Regions from separate parts of the Sphingomonas sp. ABOLE genome, predicted to be linked through region 3. Evidence: predicted binding sites of a transcription regulator. Region 3 holds the regulator's gene; each other region holds the start of a gene.
The links. The regulator LexA, encoded in region 3, represses DNA repair genes until DNA is damaged. The targets are predictions, from matches to a motif close to GTTCCNCNCTTGTTCT.

Region 1 (7,181 bases), on a different contig from region 3:
AGCCCGAGACGCCGGTGATGCAGGTGAAGGTGCCGAGCGGGATGCTGGCGGTCACGCCCTTGAGGTTGTTGGCGGTGGCGTTGTACACCGTGATCTTCTTGCCGTTGCCCTTGCGGCGCTTGGCGGGCACGGCGACCTCGCGGGTGCCGTTGAGGTAATCGGCGGTGACGCTGCCTTCGGTGGCGAGCACCTCGGCCAGCGTGCCCTTGGCGACGATCTCGCCGCCATGGACGCCGGCGCCCGGCCCCATGTCGATCACATAGTCGGCGGTGCGGATCGCATCCTCGTCATGCTCGACGACGAGCACGGTGTTGCCGAGGTCGCGGAGGCGCTTGAGGGTGGCGAGCAGCATGTCGTTGTCGCGCTGGTGCAGGCCGATCGAGGGCTCGTCGAGCACGTAGAGCACGCCCGACAGCCCGCTGCCGATCTGGCTGGCGAGGCGGATGCGCTGGCTTTCGCCGCCCGACAGCGTGCCCGAGGTGCGATCGAGGTTGAGATAATCGAGCCCGACATTGTTGAGGAAGCCGAGCCGTTCGTCGATTTCCTTGAGGATCGCGCGGGCGATCTCGCGCTGCTGCGGGGTGAAGGTCTCGGGCAGCGTCTGGAAGAAGGCGAGCGCGTCGACCACCGAGAGGCGGGTGGCATGGGCGATGTCCTGCCCCGCCACCTTCACCGCCAGCGCCTCGGGCTTGAGGCGGGCGCCGCCGCACACCTCGCAGGGGTGCGACGCCTGGTACTTGCCCAGCTCCTCGCGCATCCAGGCGCTTTCGGTCTGCAGCATGCGGCGGTTGAGGTTGCCGATCACGCCCTCGAACGGCTTCTTGACGTCGTAGCTCTTGCGGCCGTCGATGAAGGTGAGGGTGACCGGCTTGCCGCCGGTGCCGTGGAGGATGATCAGCTTCACCTCGCCGGGCAGGTCCTTCCACGGCGTGTCGAGGCTGAAGCCGAACTCGCGGGCGAGGCTGCCCAGCACCTGCATGTAATAGGGCGAGGGCGGGTTGGACTTGGCCCAGGGCACCACCGCGCCCTTCTTGATGCTGAGGTCGTGGTTGGGGACGACGAGGTCCTCGTCGAACTCGAGCTTCTCGCCGAGGCCGTCGCACGCCGGGCAGGCGCCCTGGGGGGCGTTGAACGAGAACAGCCGCGGCTCGATCTCGGGGATGGTGAAGCCGGAGACCGGGCAGGCGAACTTCTCGGAGAAGACGATGCGGTTGTCGGGGATGCCGGTGTTCTTCATCCCCTTCTTGGCCTTGGGGGCATCGCTTTCAGCGGCGGGAGCGTCGCCTTCCACCCGGAACGCCTGGGGCGCCTCGCGCACCGCATTGCCCTGCAGCGCCTCGACCGTGGTGTCCACCAGGTCGACATAGGCCAGCCCCTCGGCCAGCTTGAGCGCGGTCTCGAAGCTCTCGGCCAGCCGCGTGCCGATATTGTCGCGCACCACCAGCCGATCGACCACCACTTCGATGTCGTGCTTGAACTTCTTGTCGAGCGCCGGGGCGTCCTCGATCAGGTACATCTCGCCGTCGATGCGGACGCGGCTGAAGCCGGCCTTCTGCCATTCGGCGAGCTCCTTGCGATACTCGCCCTTGCGCCCGCGCACCACCGGGGCGAGCAGCAGCAGCCGGGTACCCTCGGGCAGCGCCAGCACGCGGTCGACCATCTGGCTCACCGTCTGCGCGCTGATCGGCAGGCCGGTGGCGGGCGAGTAGGGCACGCCCACCCGCGCCCACAAAAGCCGCATGTAATCGTAGATCTCGGTGACCGTCGCCACCGTCGAGCGCGGGTTGCGGCTGGTGGTCTTCTGCTCGATCGAGATGGCGGGGCTGAGGCCCTCGATATGCTCGACATTGGGCTTCTGCATCAGCTCGAGGAACTGGCGCGCATAGGCCGAGAGCGACTCGACATAGCGGCGCTGCCCCTCAGCATAGATGGTGTCGAAGGCGAGGCTCGACTTGCCCGAGCCCGACAGCCCGGTGATCACCGTCAGCGTGTCGCGGGGAATGTCGATGTCGACGCCCTTGAGATTATGCTCGCGCGCGCCGCGGACGGAGATCGTGGTGAGTGCCATGGGGGAGGGTTCTATCTTTGTTCTGAAAGGTTTTCCAGAGGGGAGATAGGAACGCCGTCCCCGGTTCGCCACCCGTCCGCGGGGGACGGGTGGCGGGAGGCGGCAATGGTTACTGGCGCTTGCCGATGGCGACGCCCTGCAGCCGCAGGGTCCCGCCGAACTGTTCCGGCTTCCACGTGCCCCCGAAACTCACGCCCGCTTCCTGGGCAGAGGGGCCGAAGAATCGACCCGCAATGCCGATGGAAGCAGTGCTATTGTTCATGGGCGTCGCCCCCCCCGAGAAGGTGTTGGTGTTGGGGGCGGCCTCGATGCGGCCGGAGAGCGTCAAGCCGCCGAAGTCCTGCGTGGTTCCGCCGCCCGTCGGGGTGAATAGCGGGCGCAGCTCGCCACCAATAGTGCGGCTGACGAAGTCCACCGTGATGCTTGCGGTGCCGCGCATGTCGTACGGGGCGTCTCCCCCGCGAACCGCATAGCCGTAGATCGCTCCGGCATAGGTGGCGTTGCCGACGCGCGGCACATTGTCCGACGGCGTGTTGACGCCATAGATCGACCAGAGTCGCGCCACCGGGTCCGTGGTGCCGGTCGCCGGCTGCTGCAGCGTCATGTAATCGGCGAAGGCTGAATAGGTCAGCGCCACCGATCCATTGCTGCCGTTCGGCGTGTAGATGCGCAGCGTGGCGCTCTTGTCGCCGTCGACCTGCCGGTAGGTCTTCACCCCGTCGCTGCTTTCGGCCGAGACGGCATTGGCCGCCGTGAAGGTGCGCCCGTCGAAGGTGTAGCTCTTCGCAGCCGGATCGAAGCCCAGGCTGGACCAGGCGCCGTTGGGCCAACCGGTGAAGCTCGCCACCTTGCCGGGTTCCGTGCCGCGGCTGTTCTGCACCTCGGCCTGGATCGGGCTCACGCCGGAAGCGATCGCGAAACTCTGCGGCGATGTCAGATTTGCCAACGGGATGGCGGCGGCGGAATCCTCTGGCTTTCGCCGCCCGGTCAAGGTGCCGACGGTCGTGAGTTTGCCGCCGCTTATCCACGTGGTGAAGCTCGCCCCGACTTCTTCGGCACCCGGGCCGAAGAAGCGGCCGCTGACATCGCCGCCGCCGCCGTCGATGGCCATCTGGCCCTTGAAGGACGCGGTGCCTGCGGTCAGGTTCGCGTCGCCGCGGAAGGTGAATGTGGGTAGGTAGGCATTGCCCGCCAACGTAGTCACCGGCACACGGCGACCCGTGCCGTCGAAGAGCATTCTTCCGCCCATGAAATCAACGTCCATTCGGCCGGATCCGGCGAGTGCCGCAAGCGCCTCGGGCTGCGAGTTAATACCAGATTCGATCCCGATCAGGTCGAGGGCATAGGTGCCCGTTCCGGTGCGCGGCATCGCCGAGTCCTGCGTGCGAATGCCGTAGATGAAGGCGTCCACCGAGCCCGCAATGGTGTCGGCGCCGTTTTCCGTATGCTGCCAGTAGCCGGCGCCGACATATTGGTAGGTGAACGCCCCCGAGGTGCCGATGGCGGTCAGCGCGAGCGTGTCGGTCTTGGCGCCGGCGCCGCGCTTGAACATGGTGAGCTGGGCAGTGCTGGTCGCGGCATCGCGGTCCGACGGCAGGAACGTCTGGCTGCGGGTGCCCGAGGTGATGGTATAGCTGCGCGCGCGCGCGTCATAGGCGACCGAGATCGAACCGAAGGCGATGTTGAGGGTGGGGCTGCTGGCGCCGTTGGTGGGGAAGTTTCCCACGGCGGTCGCGCCGTCGTTGGTGAAGGTTTCGCTGCTGTTCAGCGCCAGCAGCGAGGCATTCGGCGTGGGCGTGGGCGTGGGCGTGGGCGTAGGCGCTGGTGCCGGGGTGGTGCCGCTGCCCGTGCCGGGCGCGGAGCCGCCCGCCGAACCGATGCCGCCGCCACCGCCGCCGCCGCTGCACGCAGACAGAACCAAGCCAGCCGCGAGCGCGGCGGCGCTAACCGAGAATTTCAGCATGTTGCCCCCTTTTGCCGACCCTTAGTCAAGCAATTGGTGCGCGGGCAAGGCGAAGGATCGTCCTGCAATCGGACGGGTGCGGACCTGGTCGGTCGGGGCCTGCGACCCGCCATGGAGGCCGGGCCAGGCGAACCGCCCCCGAGCGGAGAAGGCGCCAATTCAACGCCGCCAGCCACACCGCCGTCCGGCTGCTGCGCGCGCGCATCCGCCGCCGCCGCGCAACATCCGCAAACGCCGAGGTCGCAGCGGCACCGAAGTGCACGCCATCCCGCCGCCCGCGACGTTCGATTCTTTTCCGGAGTGTGACGCGCGTCACACGGCTGGATTGCTGCACCGTGGCAAAGGAGTTGCAGCGCCGGAGCCGAGGGCCGCGGCGCACCAGGTCTCCCAGGACGCCGCTTTCGGGGGAACGCGGCGTCCCGTGCGAGCGGGCATATCCAGGCCGGGGGGGGGCTGGGAATGCCCGCTCGCCGTCGTTTGGCGTTGGCGCGAAGACGCCCGCCCGCTCGCCGAGCGTTGCTTCGTTCAGTCCGCCAGTGCGCGCAGCGCCTGCACCGTCGCCCGTGCGCCCGCGCTCGGCCCGGGGCCGTCTGCCGCCTGGAAGCTGGTCGCCTGGCGGGCCAGCCGGTCGACCTCGCGCGCCAGGTTCTGCGCGGCGGCGGAGGTCTGCTCGACCATCGCGGCGTTCTGCTGGGTGGCGCGGTCCATCTCGCCGATCGTTGCCGAGACTTCGCTGATCGCGCCGGCCTGGGTCTGGTTGTCGCTCGCCATGCCCGAGACCAGCTGGTTCACCGTCGCGACGTCGCCGGCGATGTTGGACAGCGCGCCGTCGACCTTCTCGACCATGTCGACCGCGGCGACGATATCCGCCTGGGTGGCGGTGAGCTGGTCGCGGGCGCGACCGGCCTCTTCCTCCGCGCGCATCGCCAGCGCCGAGACGAGATCGGCGACCACCGCGAAGCCGCGGCCCGCCTCGCCGGCGCGGCCCGCTTCCACCGCGGCGTTCATCGCCAAGACGCGGGTCTGGAAGGCGATCTTGTCGAGCCCCTCGATGACGTTGTCGATGCCCTTGGCGCTTTCGGAGACGCGCTCCATCGCGGCGACCGCCTGTTCGGTGATCGTGCGGCCGGTATCGACGGTGGCCTTGGCGCCATCGGCGCGCTCCACCGTGCGGCGGGCGCTCTGCGCGGTGGTCTTGAGGCGCTGGTCCATCTCCTGCACCGAGGCGGCGGTTTCGGCGAGGCTGGCGGCATTGGCTTCGGTGCGCCGGGCGAGATCGCCCGACGCCTGGGCGATCTCCTGCGAGCCGGTCCGAATCGCGTCCACCGTTTCGTTGATCGCCACGAGCAGCGACGCGAGCGATTTCTCCCGCTCCTGCAGCGCCTCCATCGCCCTGGCGCGGCCGGCCTGTTCCTGCTCGAAATAGATCGAGACCGACATTTCCAGGTCGATCAGCGCGGCGGTGACGATCGCGCGAAGCTGGTCGAAGCGCGGATCGGGCTTGCCGCGGCCGAAGGGCAGGCGGGGGCCGCGCTCCATGCCTGCGAAGCTTTCGATCATCGAATCGAGGATGATCGCGTAACTGCCGATATACCATTGCGGGGTGAGGCCGATCTGGGCGTGGCGGGCGCCGATCCGCTTCACCCGCTCGACATAATCGGCGTCGAAGGCGGCGCCCGAGAGGTGCGCCCAATGGTCGGCCTGGAGCTGCTTGGCCCTGGTGATGTGGCTGGGGCCCGAGAACATCTTCGCGGTTTCGGGATGCGCGGCGATCTGGGTGTAGAGCCGGTCGAGCGCGGGGGCGAGTGCCGCCTGGATCGTGTCGCGCGCCTGCGCCAGGGTGGCGCGCTTGTCCGCGGTATAGCCGACGAAATCGAGGCGGGTGGTGAGTTCCGAATGCACGATCCTGCTCCTGTAAAGCTGCTGGGGCGGCTTACCGGAGGTTATAGATCGGGCCGTTTTTGTTGGGCGCCGCGGCGCGTTACGAAAGCTTGCTGGACCCCCTGTATCTTGGGCCATTCAGGAAGGCCCCGGAGGCGGTTCAGAAAGCGCGGGTGAGTCCGATCGTCGCCGCCTTGCGGGTGAAGTCGTAGATGCCGACGGTCGACTGGTTGCGCTCCCAGTCGAGCCGGAGCAGCGGCGCGAAGCCGTGGACCTGGAGGCGGCGGAAGGTGGCGCCGGCGCCGAGGCTGAAATTCCAGTCCTTGCGGCGCTCGGGGAAGAGGAACAGCCGCGCACCGCCCTCCAGCCGGCGCAGGCCGGCGGTGGCATAGACGGTGGTGCGGCCGAACTCGCGCCAGGCGAGCAGGCTGCCCGCGCCCGAGGCGGTGGCATAGCCGGGATCCTCGGCATTCTGGCGGGTGGCGGAGACGGTGATGCTGCCGCCGGCGCGGGCGGAGAAGGCGCGCTCGTAGGACAGGCCGGCGTTGAGCAGCAGGCCGTCCTGCAGCGGGTTGCCGCGATAGGTGGTGTCGGCGATCGTCACGCTGGTGGTCAGCTGCGCCTTGGTGCCGAGCGGGTGCTGCCAGTCGATCGCGGCGGTGGCGGTGCGGGCATAGGGGCTGCCGCCATACCAGCGCTGGGTGCCGCCGATCGAGGGGCGCAGCCGATCGCGGCCGAGGCTCCATTCCAGCCCGACCAGTCCCGAGGCGGAGACGTCGTTGAAGCGGCCCTTGCGGTAGAAATCGCCCTGGCCCGAGACGCGCGGGACCAGCGACAAATTGGGCGCGATCGGCACGCGGGCATAGAGCTGGCCGGCGGCGCGGGCACCGATGCCCGATTGCTCGCGGGCGTCGCGCGAGAGCTGGAGCGGGGCGAGCACGGTGTCGAGCGTCGCCGCATCGGTGGCGCGGTTGACGTTGCTGTCCGGCACCAGCGCGACTTCGAGGCTGGCGCCCCAGGGCTTGCGCGAGCGCAGCGCGGCGGCGAACTGGTCGACGATCTGCGCCACCTGCGGCGGCAGCCCCCCGGCCTGGGCGGCACGCAGCTCGCGGCGGGCGGCGCTCTCGTCGCCGAGCTGGGTGAGCAGCCGCGCGAGCTCGAGCCGGACGCGGGCGGCGCCGGGCTTCTCGTCGAGCAGCGCGCGATAGGTGGTCGCCGCCTCGCGCTTGCGGCCGAGCCGCTCGAGCAGCTGGCCGAGGCGGAAGCGGG
Region 2 (7,181 bases), on a different contig from region 3:
TGAGACCCAGATCATACTGGCGATCTACGCCGCATCGCCGCTGTACCTCAGGGGTGATCTCGCCAGCCCGGCATGGGTGCGCCTACCGAGCATTCTAAAGCTTCCTGCCGGCCTTCGGCGGGACGTCCGCATCGGGACTATCGCCGGCCTCGCCCTCCTCGTCTGGGTGGAACTGGCCAGTCACTCGTCGGCGCTCGGAAGGGCCGAGTGCGCGGCGTGGTTGGCGGTGCTTGTCGAGTGCCCCGCCTTTCTGAAGATCGCGATGCACCGCGACCAAGGCGTCTACTATCAATCCAGCGTCGAAGGGGCTGCGTAGTGGCGATCGACGACCGCGACTATACGCGCGAGCGGTATCGCCAGCGGCAGAAGGTTGATCCCGGCAAGCTCCGCTGGGGCTTCGGCAAGGCAGCGAGGGACGCAAACGCGCCGAAGACGAAGTCAACGCCGCTTGGCAGCGCTTCGTTGAATCGACGGAAAATCTCGCGACGACTTCACGCCGCCATGGTCCAGCGCTGGCAACCGCGGCCACCACTCGGGGGGAGAACGGAACCCGTAATGGAACAGTGCGACCTCTTCGGCGAACCGCCGCCTCAATCCCAAGCGGAAGAAGTGACCAAGGTGCCCCTCTCCCCGCTCGCCGCGCCCTGCGCTTTCAGGAACCGATCGAACAAATCCTGCCAACGCCTCGCTCGCGATCCGATCAGGCTGGACGGGCGCACGCTGCACTATCACGGCCGGCTTCTCCTCCACTGTCCCTTGGTATGCTTCAATGGCGCCTCGGCCGAGGAAACCCGGGTCTATGCCGAGGCAGCAGAATGACGGCCAGCAGCCCTGTCCGGTTAACCGGCGTGGTGGACATGACGCCACGTGGGCTGATGCTGATCGAGGGAGACGGGATGCGCTGGCGGCTCGTTGGGGACGTGATCGCCGGACACCTGATCGGTAAGTCGGTCACCGTCGAGGGAATGATCATCGGGGCGGCCATCACGGCCTATTATCTGGCACCGGCGCCGGAGACTTCGCCATGCTGATCCGGGCGACCGCATTCCCATACCGTCGACCGGGGTGCCCGCATTGCGGCCATCTGATCAATCACTGGCCGCGCGACAGCAATCTCGAGAGCTGCCAGCTCTGCCTGCGCCCGATGATCCTCCTTCGACGGCCTACGGACTGGAACGGGCCGAAGCGGCTGCGCGGGCTGCTCGACATCGGATTTGCACTGTACGGCCTGCTCACGATCGGGCTCGTTGCGGTCTTCATCGTCACCGGGCTGTCACCTCACGGCTTTGCCAAGGCAATCTCGGTTCTGCTCTTCATCATCGGCACCGTATTGGCGACCGACGGCGTGCTCGGGCTCCGCTCCGGAATGGACAGGACGGGCAAGCGGCTTCGCGTGGGGCGATCGGCACGCGTCGTTGCCGGCGGGAAGCTCGCTGCGGGCGCGGCGGCGATCCTGCTTTTGTGCATCGGTCTCACCCTCTGAGTAAGGTGGTGCACGAGAGCTTGCGGCGCTTTGCACCAAAGTGGATGTTATCCGCCCGCGCTCAAAGCGGCGGCATCATCCATGACCGTGTCCGGATCGCCGAAGCGATAGGACGCCAATTCTTCGCAATCGCTCCTGCTGAGAGGACTCTTGCTGTAGGTGCCTCGAGCCCAGCTGCTTGTTGTGGTGTGCCTTTCCCCTAACCGCAGCATCTCGTCGTGCGGTGCGACGTACCAGACACCGCGGTCGGGGAACGCGATCCAGATGTCTCGGCCGATATATTTCTTATCGATGGTCCACCGGCCTTTGAGCTGCACCAGCTTGGTATCGCCAGTCGCCTCGTTCAACAGGATCAGGTCGATGCCATTGTCATAGACCGGCAGATAGGCGTTGTAGCCTTGATTGAGTGCGACGGTGACGAGCGCATTGCGGTTCACCACTTCGACAGCATCGCTGGTTAGCTTCATCATCCCTCCTGATACCGTTCGCCCACATGGTCCCGTGCTTTGTGGCAGCTATAACCAAGCCGATACCGGCGACTTCTGCGACGGCGCCTGCTGCACGGTAGAATATCGCAAAAAGCTGATTCAAGGTCTCTGCAATCAGGGGTAGTCATGCTCCGCTACCCGGGGGTGCCTATGCCGATCGTACAGAGATATTTTGAGTTGCGTGATGTGCTGCCGCTGCAAGGGCGGCCATGGATACCGCTCCGCCACGATGCCGATGTCGTGATCGACCCACCTGAGGCCGGTATCGTCGAGCTGCGGGAATATACGGGCATCGCCACTGCCGCGATCTTCGACACCCATCGATCAGAGGGCGACAAGGTCGTCTGGAGCGACTTGGGGGTCGGCGCACACCGGGGCGGCATGGAACCGTGGGGCTATCGCGCTTCCGACCTGTTCTATGGCAGGTCCACTCAGCCGATCGGTTCCAATCTCGTGATCGACCAGTATCTCGAGGACGAACACCTTCACATCTGGCACCTGCATCCCGACCTGGTCGTGGCCCTCCGCCTTCTACGTGAAGGTGATTGCTGGTTTCGACCGGAGGAGGGCTGGGCCGAGGTCGCGCGATTGAAACGAGATGCTGAGGACCGCCCGATCCTGCTTGAGATTAGGCCGGAGTTCCTTGGTGACTACCTCAGCGCCCGCGGCATGGCCCTGTATTGTTCGAGCTATCACCAGCGGACCGCCACCACCATCGACAAGCCTGTCTACAGCTGGCCAGGCGACGCTTTCGCCGAAGTCAGGGGCAGGGACGAGCGGGAGGGTCGAACCGGACCGGGGCGCTGGCCGACCCCCAGTGATCAGTACCGCACGATGGGCGCCATGTGGCGAACGGAATGGGTCCAGCCAAGCGGGCTGAGTACACGCATCCGGGGCGACAAGGATCCCCATACCACGAGCTTCATACTGGAGAGTGACGGCACCCGCAGGTCGGGCGATGGTCTGGCTGGGGTGTCGACATGGTTATATTTCGATCCCACCGTCGTCTCCACCTTGATGCGCCATCGCGGCGCGAGCCTGCATTGGTACAGCGCGGAAACCGGAGGCCTGGGCGCCAGCACCGGTGTCCACTTCGGGGTCAACCGGCTCGGCCTGATCACGGTCTTCGCAAAAGACATCGGAGCACTCGATCCTTGGGAGCAGCGGCTGTGGAGCGCTCATAACGTAACGCCCGACGGCGGCGTGGCAGAGGAGTTGTTCGCCGCTCAGATGGATGTGACACCGGCCAGTACGATCGCACCAGAATCGCAGCTGGCCGCGGCGCTTGCGGAGATCGACGCGGCTTTCAGCGGCAAATATGGCGTCCCGCTCCTCCGCGACGACCAGGCCGTGCCTCGGCTGTTGCGCCGCGCGCACCGCTTCCAGGCGGCTGAAGCAGACGGTTTGCTGGAGCTAGCCAAGGAGGTCACTCGCCTTTTCATGGAGCGGGTCGACGTCGATGCCGTCCTTGCGCCTCTCAACCTGCCCAAACCCAAGGATGGTCGGAAGCCGGGTTCGAATAAGGCGCTGGAGAAACTCCTCGGCAGTCTAATCCCTGGGAACGACGCGAGCACGATGATGGCGCCGCTCTTCGGGATCTACGATCTTCGGCTCGCCGACGCACATCTTGGTTCGAGCAACATCGCCAGCGGCAAGGAGCGGGCAGGGGTCGATGATACCGCGCCAGCAGCGATGCAAGGCCGTCAGCTGCTGGATACCTTCGTGGCTACGCTTCGCCAGATATCGGCGGCGATCGCCTAATCGGGAAGCATATCGACGATGGTCACTTCAGCAATTTTCGATCGCTCGACCCGGAAACGGCCGATCTTGCCACGAGCTGATCGATAACGCTGACCGGCAACGCTCAGCCTTCATGTCATTTATGAGCCTTTGGATGGGCTTCAACGGCTGGATGGAATCGGTGACCGGCGCGGACCATGACGCGGCCATGATCACCGCGATTGCCGAAAACCGGCGAGCTACCGATGCCTATGAAGAGCTGATGCAGGATGACGATTTTCAACGACGCGTGATGGCCTTCTCGCAATTATGGCCGGTGCTCAACGTCCGGGACGTGCGGCAGAAGCTCGGTCGTGATGCCTTCTGGGCGCAGGACCGCGACGAGCTTTTCGACCGCCGTCGACGCGTGGGCGTCCGGATGCAACCAGTGGGCTGGACAGACGGAGATGTCCCAACCTGGCCGCAGCTCTTACGGACCATATATTGCGTTCGCTGCAACCTGTTTCACGGTGCGAAATCGCCCCAGCACGGTCGCGATCGTGACTTGGTGCGGCGATCCGGTCGTATCCTGCGGATGTTCATCGAGCGTGGTCGCTGTTTCGAGTGGACGGACTAGGGCTGCCGCCGAGCCGATGCGCGGTCTGAAAAGGTCGTCCTCGGACGGGAGCTCGACACGATCGAACTCTTGACCCAAAGACAAGGATGGCAGAACATAAGGGGAACGCTCCGAGTCTTTGTTTTTATGCCTGCCGTCGATTCCCGCCTTGCGAACATAGCCCAGCTTCGCTCCATCGCGACACCCATCGCCGAGTACCGGACGATGCCCTTCGGGGTGCCCGAGCTTGACCAGCGGCTTGCCAGCGGGGGCTTGAGAGCGGGAGCGCTCCATGAGGCGACCGCGCATTCATGCTCGCTCGTTGACGATGCGGCGGTGACCCTGTTTTTGTGCGGTATAGCCGCTCGGGAAGCTGCAATCAGCGCAGGACCGGTCCTTTGGGCAAGCTGTCGCAGCGATCTGTACGCCCCGGCGTTGTCTCAGGCGGGGTTGTCCTCAGCTGCCGTCATTCACGCCCAGCCGCGCGATGATGCTGAGTTGCTCGCGGTGGTCGAAGATGCGATCCGAGACGGTACGCCTGCTGCCATCGTTGCCGAGGCTGAGAAGGTCTCGATGGTCGCCTCCCGCCGCCTTCAGCTTGCTGCAGCTGATGCCGACCTCCCGGTCCTGCTCCTGCGACGGCGGCGGCGCCGTGATCACGATCCGTTTGGCGAGCCATCGGCTGCCTGGACTCGCTGGCGGATCGCGAGCGCCCCTTCGGAGAGGCTCGGCGTCGCCGGTGTAGGACGGCCACGCTGGACGGTCGAACTCGCGCGCCAACGAGGTGGCGAGGCTTTTTCCCTGATCGTGGAGGGCAGCGATGAGACGGGTCGTCTCCGCGTTCCTGCCGCACTTGGCCATCGAACGGCTGAGACGGCAGGAACGGTCCGCCACGCGGCCGCCTAGTCGGCCGAGCCTCCAGCCACCCGTCGACGACGATCCCGGCGCTTGCTCCGTCCCGCGCGGGGGCGGCTGGCGGCCGGGCGCCCGGTGGGCCCGCAGCGGAATGCTCACGCGCGCGGACGTTGAGGCACAGATCGCGACCTTGCCACGGCATGCGCAGCCGCCTGCCCGCGAGCTGGGCCGTCGTTCGGAGGCCGCTCAGCATCCATTCAAAGCGCCGCCAGCGGCGAAACCGCAACAGACCGCACCTGTCGCGGAGGCGGTCGCTACCCCGCTGGCTCTCTTCGGGAAGGTTGGGCGACGAGAAGAGATCGTCGCGGCGTGCGCTGGCGCGCAAGCGCTCGGAATCCATGTCGGCATGGCCGCCACGCACGCGCGTGCGCTTGTGTCGGACCTGGACCTTCGTCCTGCCGAGCCGGAGGCCGATGCGGCGCTGCTCGATCGGCTCGCGCTTTTTGCAATTAGGCGATGGTCGCCGATCGCAGCGGTGTCGCCCCCCGATGGCCTGTGGATCGACCTCACCGGGTGCGAGCATCTCCATGGCGGCGAGTACCAGTTCTGTCAGAGACTGCTCGTCTTTTGCCGACGGGCGGGATTTACCGCTCGCGTGGCCGTCGCCGATACCCCCGGTGCGGCTCACGCAATCGCCCGGTTTGGCGCCGACGATCTCGCCTGCGTGACGCCGGGTACCACCACGGTCGCGCTCTCCTCGCTGCCGATCGCAGCACTCAGGCTCGACCCAACGGCGCTCAGTGCAGCGCGGCGCTTCGGCTTCGAGAGAGTAGCTGATCTCCTGCCGGTGGCGCGCGGTCCCCTGGCGCGGCGACTAGGCTTGCCGGCCATCACCCGGCTCGATCAGGCGCTTGGCTCGACTGCGGAGCCGATCACTCCGCGCGACGATCCATCCATCCCTGTGGTGGAGCGCCGCCTTCTGGAGCCGATCGGCACCGCCGAAGCGATCGAGCAGGTCATGGGCGATCTCCTGCGGGATCTCGGGGAGCTGCTGCAGGGGCGGGGGCTTGGCGTCCGCTCGCTCCGCCTTGCCGGCCTGCGGGTCGATGGCAGCGAACAGATCGTGGGCATCGGCACTTCGCGGCCGACACGCGAGGTGCCGCATCTTCTTCGACTGCTGAAGCTGCGCATCGAGCGCATCGACCCAGGCCTGGGTATCGAGCAGTTCTGGCTGGCAGCGCCCCACACGGAGCCTCTCGACGCGATTGATCTAGGGGCGGTGCTCGCAGGAGACACGCTCGTCCGCGACCCAGCTCGCTTGGTGGATGTGGTCGCTGGCCGTATCGGCAGCGGCTCGGTTTTTCGGATCGCTCCCGTTGAAAGTCATGTTCCGGAACGCGCGGTAGCACGCACGAACCCTGTCCATATTCCAGGCGACTGGCCCAAATGGCAGCGTCCGGTTCGACTGTTCGCTCGACCAGAGCCGCTATGGGGCGTCGTAGCACTCCTCCCCGATCAGCCGCCCCGCCGCTTCGAATGGCGCGGCACAGCTCACCGGGTCGTCGCCGGCGACGGACCCGAACGTGTCCATGGCGAATGGTGGCGGCGCGATGCGGAGGTCTGGGCCGTCAGGGACTATTATCGGGTCGAGGACGAAGATGGCGGCCGGTACTGGCTGTTCCGGCGCGGCGATGGGATGGACGACAACACTGGCGACCTTAGCTGGTGGATCCACGGCGTTTTCGCATGAGCGCCTATGTCGAGCTTCAGGTGCTGACGCACTTTTCCTTGCTGCGCGGCGCATCGAGCCCGGAGGAGCTATTTTCAGCCGCAGCCCTGCTCGGCTACCCCGCCCTCGGGATAGGTGACATCGGCACCGTAGGAGGCGTCGTGCGCGCCTGGGAGGCGCAGAAAGCGACCGGGGTGCGATCGATAGCGGGCACACGCGTCGATCTCTCCTGCGGTCGTCGCCTCATCCTCTATCCGACCGATAGACCAGCGTGGTCGCGCGTCACCAGGC
Region 3 (7,181 bases):
GTCGGCCGCTGGGCCGCCGAGCCGGTGGTCGCACGCCGCACCCAGCCGGAAACCGACCTTTCGGCGATGGACGGCTATGCGATCCGCTTCGCCGACCTGCCCGGACCTTGGGCCGTGATCGGCGAGAGCGCGGCGGGGTCTGGCTTCGCGGGCACGGTTGCGCCCGGAGAAGCGGTACGGATCTTCACCGGCGCGCCGATGCCCGCGGGCGCGGACACGGTGCTCGTCCAGGAAGAGGCCGCGCGCGACGGCGATCAGCTAAGCCTCGCTGGCGAAGGCCCGTCCTATCTGGGTCGCAACACGCGCCGCCGCGGGCTGGACTTTGCGCAAGGCGACGCGCTGATCGCAGCGGGCGAGCGGCTCACGCCAGCCCGGATCGCGCTGGCGGCGATCGGCGGCCATGCGGCACTGCCCGTCGGCCGCAAGGTCCGCGTCGCCATCGCCGCGACCGGCGACGAGCTGGTGGCACCGGGTATGCCGATCGGGCCCGCCCAGTTGCCCGAATCGAACCGCACGATGCTCGCCGCGCAGCTGGCCGATCTGCCGGTCGAGATCGTCGACCTCGGCATCCTGCCCGACGATCTGGGCGCCCTCACCCATGCCTTCGCCACTGTCGAGGCCGATCTGCTGATCACCAGCGGCGGCGCGTCGGTAGGCGATCACGACCTCGTCCGCCCCGCGCTGGAAGCCGCCGGCGCGACCATCGACTTCTGGCGCATCGCGCTCCGACCGGGCAAGCCGATGATGGCGGGCACGCGCGGCGACATGGTCGTGCTGGGCCTGCCGGGCAATCCGGTTTCGGTGTTCGTCACCGCGCTGCTCTTCGCCAAGCCCTTGATCGCGCACCGATCCGGTGCCGCCGATCCGTTCCCGCGCGGGCGCTCGGCGATCCTCGGCGAGCCGCTGCCGGCCAATGGCCCGCGCACCGACTATCTCCGCGCCGCGCTGATCGACGGCCGCGTCCATGCCTCGGCGATCCAGGACAGCTCGATGCTCCGCACGCTCGCCCGCAGCACCTGCCTGATCGTGCGCGAGCCGCATGCGCCAGCCGCAAATAGCTCCGACTCGGTGGAAATCCTCGACATCGCTTGACAGCGCCTCGGAACATTGCATAAACGTTCCCAGTCTGTTCTGGACCACGGAGGATTGGATGCTCACGCGCAAGCAGCACGAGCTGATCTGCTTCATTTCCGACCGTCTTGCCGAGACGGGCGTATCGCCCTCGTTCGAGGAAATGAAGGAGGCGCTCGATCTCAAGTCGAAATCGGGCGTGCACCGCCTGATCAGCGCGCTGGAGGAACGCGAGTTCATCCGCCGCCTGCCCAACCGCGCCCGCGCGCTGGAAGTGCTGCGCATGCCCGAGCGCGGCGAGCGCAAGCCTGTCGCCAAGGCGCCCAAGCCGGCGAGCGCGGCCGCCGCTCCCGCATCGCCCCCGACGCCGGCCAATGACGTGGTGGAGATCCCGCTGCACGGCCGCATCGCCGCGGGTACGCCGATCGAGGCGCTCGAAGGCTCGACCATGCTGCCGGTGCCCGCCGCGCTGCTCGGCGCGGGCGAGCATTATGCGCTCGAAGTCGCTGGCGATTCGATGGTGGAAGCCGGCATCCTCGACGGCGACTATGCGCTGATCCGCCGCACCGAGACCGCACGGGACGGCGAGATCGTCGTCGCGCTGATCGACGATGCCGAGGCGACGCTGAAATATTTCCGCAAGGAAGGCGCGATGGTCCGGCTCGATCCGGCCAATCGCGACTATACGCCCCAGCGCTATCGCCCGGATCAGGTGCGGGTGCAGGGCCGGTTGGCGGGATTGTTGCGCCGCTACTGATGAATGGGGCCGGGACGAGGCGATGCGAAGCACCAGCTACAGCTTCGCCTTACGCTTCGTCCATTCCTTGTCCGCCCGCCCCCGCACACCTCGGGCGCGCTGATCCGCGTGGTGTACTTTCAGGCATCGATATTACTACTTCTACGCATCGGACATTCATGCCACGGTCTGCACACAAGAAGTGATGGAGCGCGGGCCGATGCGTGGACCTCTTCTGGCGGTGGCGATGAGCCTGCTCTTCCCAGGCCTCGGGATGGCGCAGCAGAGCATATCCTCTTCTCAGGACGCGGCGCAGTCGCCGGCTACCACGGATACAACCGATCGCGCACAGGGGCGCAAGGCGCCTGCCGGCCCCACCGATCCCATCATCGTCACAGGACGCAAGCCTGCTTCCAAGAAGGACATCAGCGCGCTGGTGCATGCGATCACGCCGCCCAGTCCCAACGATGCACCGCTGCCCCGCTTCCAAAGCGCCGTCTGCTTCGGTAGCGTCGGGCTCGAGCGCTCCGTCCTCGAGATGATCGGCTACCGCCTGGCGGCAGATGCCGAGCAGGCCGGGCTAAAGCTCGCGGGCGATGGATGCACGCCCAACATCCTCGTCGTCTTCACCGACGGCGTAGCCACGGGGATCGACACGCTCGTGCGGCGCAAATGGTGGCTCTTCGGGGATCGTACGCCGTCGGAAATCCGCACCATCGTCGGCGAGCGCGGTCCCGTGCGCGCATGGAGCAACAGCGAAGTCCTCAGCCGCGATGGCGAGCATATCAACCAGGGCGGCTTTTTGAACGTCCCGATTGCCTCCAGGCTGGTCTCGCCCACGCGCAAGGACATGCTAGCGTCGATCGTGCTGGTCGAGCGCTCGGCCGTGATCGGCAAGACCAGCAACCAGATCGCCGATTATCTGGCGATGCGCACCCTGGGCGGCGCCCGCCCCCGCGCCACCGGACCGACGGAGACGATCCTGTCCCTGTTCGACGGGAATACCAATCGCGTGCCGAGCGAACTCACCGCCTTCGACCGCGGCTATCTGCGCGGCCTCTATGCCGGACAGGCCAATGCCTTTGCCTGGAGCACGCGCGGATTGATCGTCGAGCGCGTCCTCAAGGAGCAACAGGCAGATCCCCCGCCGTTTGCCGAACACTGACTGCACGCTCGGTGCGGTCCTCGCGTCTGGACGCGTCGGCCGTGCGAAGGATGGGGCCGTTCAGCGAACGTTCGTGGGCCATCCCTTGCGCGCGTGCGGGCTTTGGATGGCGCCCGCGCGCCCGAGGGCCCACCTTGATTGACCGGGGCCCGGCGCGCCGTTCAAGCTGCACGCCTTACTTGGGCGTTTGGGCCCTGAGCTCCGCCTCGAACGCCTTCTGCGCCGCATCCACCCGACGCCCCAGTTCGCCCGGATCGACGAACGCCTCGGGATCGCCCGCCGCCTGCTTGGCGCGTTTGGCGGCGAGATCGAACTGCTCGGCGTGGAAGCTCAGGAACACGTCGGCCTGGGTCGCGCGCAGCTTGGCGAAGGTGGCGCGGAAATCGGCGGGCGCCGCGTCATAGCCATGGCCCGGTGTCAGCGGCTGGTCGGCGACGCTGAAGCTGCAGGCGAACAGCACCGTCAGGCTGTCCCCGCCCGAGGGGACCTGCATGGTGAAGCTGGTGCAGCCCTTGGTGTGCCCCGGCGTCAGATGCGCGACCAGCGTGTTGGTGCCGAGCCGGATCTCCTCGCCGTCCTTGAGCTGCCCGTCCACCTTCACCGGCGGCGCGGCGATGCTGATGTCCGGGCGATAGTCGGACGTGCCCGCCTCCAGCGCCGGGGTATCGGCGGCGCTCGCCAGCAGCCGCGCGCCGGTGCGGCGCTTGAGCTCGGCGAGGCCGCCCTCGTGGTCCCAATGCGCGTGATTGATCAGCAGGATCTTCACGTCGTTGAGCTTGAAGCCGAGCTTCTCGATGTTCGCGGCGATCAGCGGCGCGCTTTCGGGCATGCCGCCGTCGATCAGGATGTGCCCCTGCGGGCTGGTGATCAGATAGGCCGAGATCCCCGCGGTGCCGACATAGTGGACGTTGCCGAGGATCCGGAACGGCGCCATCGGCTGGTTCCATTCGGCGCGGGTCTTGGCCCAGTCGGTGCGCTGGGCCAGCGCCGGGGAAGCCAGGCCAAGTGCCGAGGCCGCAAGCAGAATCCGGATCATCGTCGATCTCCCTTCGCGGCGCTGAATGGGGGCTGGACGGTGGGCGGGTCAAGCCATGGCTGGCGCGCGGTCGTGGCGACGGTGCGGACCGTCCCGCCCGCAAAGGTCACCGCGACCCCGCCGGTAGAGTCGAGCGCCTGCCGATCGAGCCGCAGCCAGCGCGGATGGCAGGCGCGCGGCAGCCGCCGTTCGCTCACCACGATGTCGCTCGACGCGCAGACCGCGACCAGTTCGCGCCACGCCACCGGATAGACGCTGCGCGTGGCTGCGACGCGCCAGCGCCGTCCGCCCTGCGCAACCTCCGCGACACACAGATCGCGGCTGCACCGCGCATCGGGCCGCTCGGCGAGCGCCGCCAGCGCATCGGCCTCGACCCCGCCATTCTCGCCGAGCACCTGGCGGGTGAAGTCGCCCGCGCGGTCGCGCAGCAGCGCGAGACTGCCGTCCGCCATGCGCAGCGCGACGTGGCGCCCGTCGCCGGTGACCAGCAGGTCCGGGCCGGGCGTCGCCAGCGCCCACAGCGCCCCCACGAGCAGCGGAACGAGCCCCGCGATCCGCACCCGCGTCCGCCACAGGCCGAGCCACAGTCCGCCGAGCACCATGCACGCGAAGGCCCCCGCCGGCATCACCGGCAGCACCGCAACCGATCCGGGCGCACTCGCCACGCTGTGCGCGATCCACAGCAGCAGCGCCATGGCCTGGCCGGTCAGCCACCAGAAGGGCGCGCCCACCCCGATCAGGTCGCCCAGCAACGCCAGCGCCTCGAGCGGCATCACCACGAAGGTGGTGAGCGGGATCGCGGCGATGTTGGCGACCGCGCCGTAGATGCCGCCCTTGTGGAAATGGAACAGCCCGATCGGCATCAGCGCCAGCTCGACCAGGATGCCGGTGAGCAGCAGCGATCCCGCCCCGCGCGCGATCCGTCGCGCCAGCCCCTCTTCGCGCGCCTCGAACCAGCGGCGCATGTGCGGGCTCTCGTGCAGCGCGACGATGGCGGCGACCGCGGTAAAGCTCAGCTGGAAGCTCGGGCCCGCCACCGACTCCGGCCACAGCAGGAGCACCACCATCGCCCCGGCGGCGACCAGTCGCAGCGTCAACGCCTCGCGCCCAAGGCGCAGCGCCACCAGCACCAGCAGCGCGGCGACGCAGGACCGGATCGTCGGCACTTGCCCGCCGGTCAGCCAGGTATAACCGATCGCCGCCAGCGCCCCCGCCCCCGCCGCCACCAGCGGCAGTCGCACGCGCAGCGCCAGCCACGGGCTCAGCGCGAGCAGCCGCAAAACCACCAGCATCGCCGCGCCGGTGACGGCGGTGACGTGGAGGCCGCTGACCGACAGCAGATGCGCGAGGCCGGCGCGTCGCATCGCCTCGCTGTCGTCCTCGGAGATCGCGCCCTCATCGCCGGTGGCGAGCGCGCTGGCGATGCCGCCGGCACTCCCCGGCAGCCGCGACTCGATATGCGCGGACAAGGCGGCGCGCAGATCCCGTCCGGCCCGGGGCGGCGCGTGGAGCAGCGTCACCGGGTCGAGCGCCTTGCCGGTGGCGCCGATCCCGTCGAACCAGGCGACCCGGCGGAAATCATAGGCGCCAGGCACCGGTGGGCCCGGTGGCGGGACCAGCCGCGCCCGCAACGCCACCAGCGCGCCCGGCACAAGTCCGGGTGGCACCGCCGCCGCGTCGACATTCACCCGCAGTCGTGGCGGCAGGTCGGCGCGGCGCACCGGCGCGAGCACCAGCCGCACCAGCCCGCGCGCCGGACGCGACTCGACGCGCAGCACGGCGGCGTCGAAGCGCGCCACCTGCGGCCGCGCCAGCACCGGCGCGGCGCAATGCTCGGCCCGCCACCAGATCGCCCCGCAGCCCGCGGCCACCAGCAGCCCGCCCACCAGCAACGCCCGCCCGCTCCGCCCGGGAAGCACGGCGCCGAGAGCCGCCACCCCCAGCGCGGTTAAGACGAAGCCGATCCATTGCCGTGGCCCGGCCAACAGGAACCAACCGCTGATCCCGGCCCCGAAGGCGACCGGCAACCAGAGCGGCAACTGGCCCCGCTCTGCCTCCAGCCATCGTTCGACCATCCCCCATATGCCGGCAGGTCCCTGGGGGAATCGCCACCAGCCCCCCAAGGGAAGGCTCGACACCCCCGGGATGGGGGTCGCAGCGGCGGGACTGACCATGGCGCGAAAGACTGCGGGCATGCGCACAGCCGCGCAACAGAAGAAAGCAGCGCACCGCGCAGCCAAATCCCGGCGCCGCGCAGGACCTCTGCAGCAATCCACCGGATGGGCACAAATCGACATAAGAAGAGAACCGCTGCGGTTTTCTTGCGCTAACCGACGAATGTCCGGCATCGCGTCGCGCACAAGGCGAGGATATTGGCGCCGGCCAACACCGACTCGGCGTCGATAATTTGCACCGCAGCATACGCGTACATCGGGGTTTCGTTCGGATTTTCCAACGTGTGGCGCGCGCCCTCCAGCCCTTCTTTTTCGCATGCGCCCACGTACATTGGACGAAGCGGCAGGCGCTCTGCTAGAGGGCGAACCGCGCCCCCGCGCTCCTCGGTTGCATCCCGCGCTTGACGGATTGGTAACGTGGGATACGGAGGCGCTCGAAGCGGCGGTACGCACCGTCGCGGACGAAGCGGGCGGGAAGCCCGGCGACAGGGCGCAGCCGCAACGTGCGGCGTTAACCGGCCGCCGACCTTCTCCGGCTATCCAGGGCGCCCAGGCGACGCCTGGAACCGAGGGGACCCTCCCCCGCTTCGCAGATCAGATGCGTACGCCCGCGTGAAAACGGGTCGAAGGAAAGGACGACTACATGAGCGATACCGCCAAACTGCACGTTGCGGGGAAAGACGTCGAATATCCCGTCCTCAAGGGCAGCACCGGCCCGGACGTCGTCGATATCCGCAAGCTCTATGCGCAGACCGGCGCCTTCACCTACGATCCGGGTTTCACCTCGACCGCGAGCTGCGAGTCGGGCCTGACCTTCATCGATGGCGACCAGGGCGTGCTGCTCCACCGCGGCTATCCAATCGGCCAGCTGGCCGAGAATTCGAGCTTCATGGAAGTCTCGTACCTGCTGCTCAACGGCGAGCTGCCGACGCAGGACGAACTGACCAAGTTCGAAAACACGATCACCCGCCACACCATGCTGCACGAGCAGCTGGCGAC

Region 1: a site for LexA is predicted at 2,077-2,092, ahead of uvrA (excinuclease ABC subunit UvrA). Genes of this name have one in related genera too.
Region 2: a site for LexA is predicted at 4,419-4,434, ahead of CA234_RS25040 (protein ImuA). Genes of this name have one in related genera too.

The regions. Positions count from the first base shown of each region.
Region 1 covers NZ_QQWY01000018.1:3,656-10,836, forward strand. The annotation lists gene uvrA (excinuclease ABC subunit UvrA) at 1-2,068, opposite strand, end outside; gene CA234_RS12500 (transferrin-binding protein-like solute binding protein) at 2,178-4,031, opposite strand; gene CA234_RS12505 (globin-coupled sensor protein) at 4,557-5,933, opposite strand; gene CA234_RS12510 (surface lipoprotein assembly modifier) at 6,073-7,181, opposite strand, start outside.
Region 2 covers NZ_QQWY01000038.1:29,796-36,976, forward strand. The annotation lists gene CA234_RS19085 (DUF2726 domain-containing protein) at 1-3, shown strand, start outside; gene CA234_RS19090 (hypothetical protein) at 1-316, shown strand, start outside; gene CA234_RS19095 (hypothetical protein) at 316-819, shown strand; gene CA234_RS19100 (DUF5818 domain-containing protein) at 816-1,031, shown strand; gene CA234_RS19105 (hypothetical protein) at 1,025-1,483, shown strand; gene CA234_RS19110 (hypothetical protein) at 1,531-1,953, opposite strand; gene CA234_RS19115 (hypothetical protein) at 2,122-3,732, shown strand; gene CA234_RS19120 (hypothetical protein) at 3,845-4,327, shown strand; gene CA234_RS25040 (protein ImuA) at 4,454-5,212, shown strand; gene CA234_RS19130 (DNA polymerase Y family protein) at 5,313-6,911, shown strand; gene CA234_RS19135 (error-prone DNA polymerase) at 6,908-7,181, shown strand, end outside.
Region 3 covers NZ_QQWY01000034.1:11,035-18,215, reverse strand. The annotation lists gene CA234_RS18130 (molybdopterin molybdotransferase MoeA) at 1-1,092, shown strand, start outside; gene lexA (transcriptional repressor LexA) at 1,151-1,828, shown strand; gene CA234_RS18120 (hypothetical protein) at 2,055-2,972, shown strand; gene bla (subclass B3 metallo-beta-lactamase) at 3,148-4,008, opposite strand; gene CA234_RS18110 (ComEC/Rec2 family competence protein) at 4,005-6,083, opposite strand; gene CA234_RS18105 (hypothetical protein) at 6,335-6,514, opposite strand; gene CA234_RS25010 (hypothetical protein) at 6,499-6,798, shown strand; gene CA234_RS18100 (citrate synthase) at 6,826-7,181, shown strand, end outside.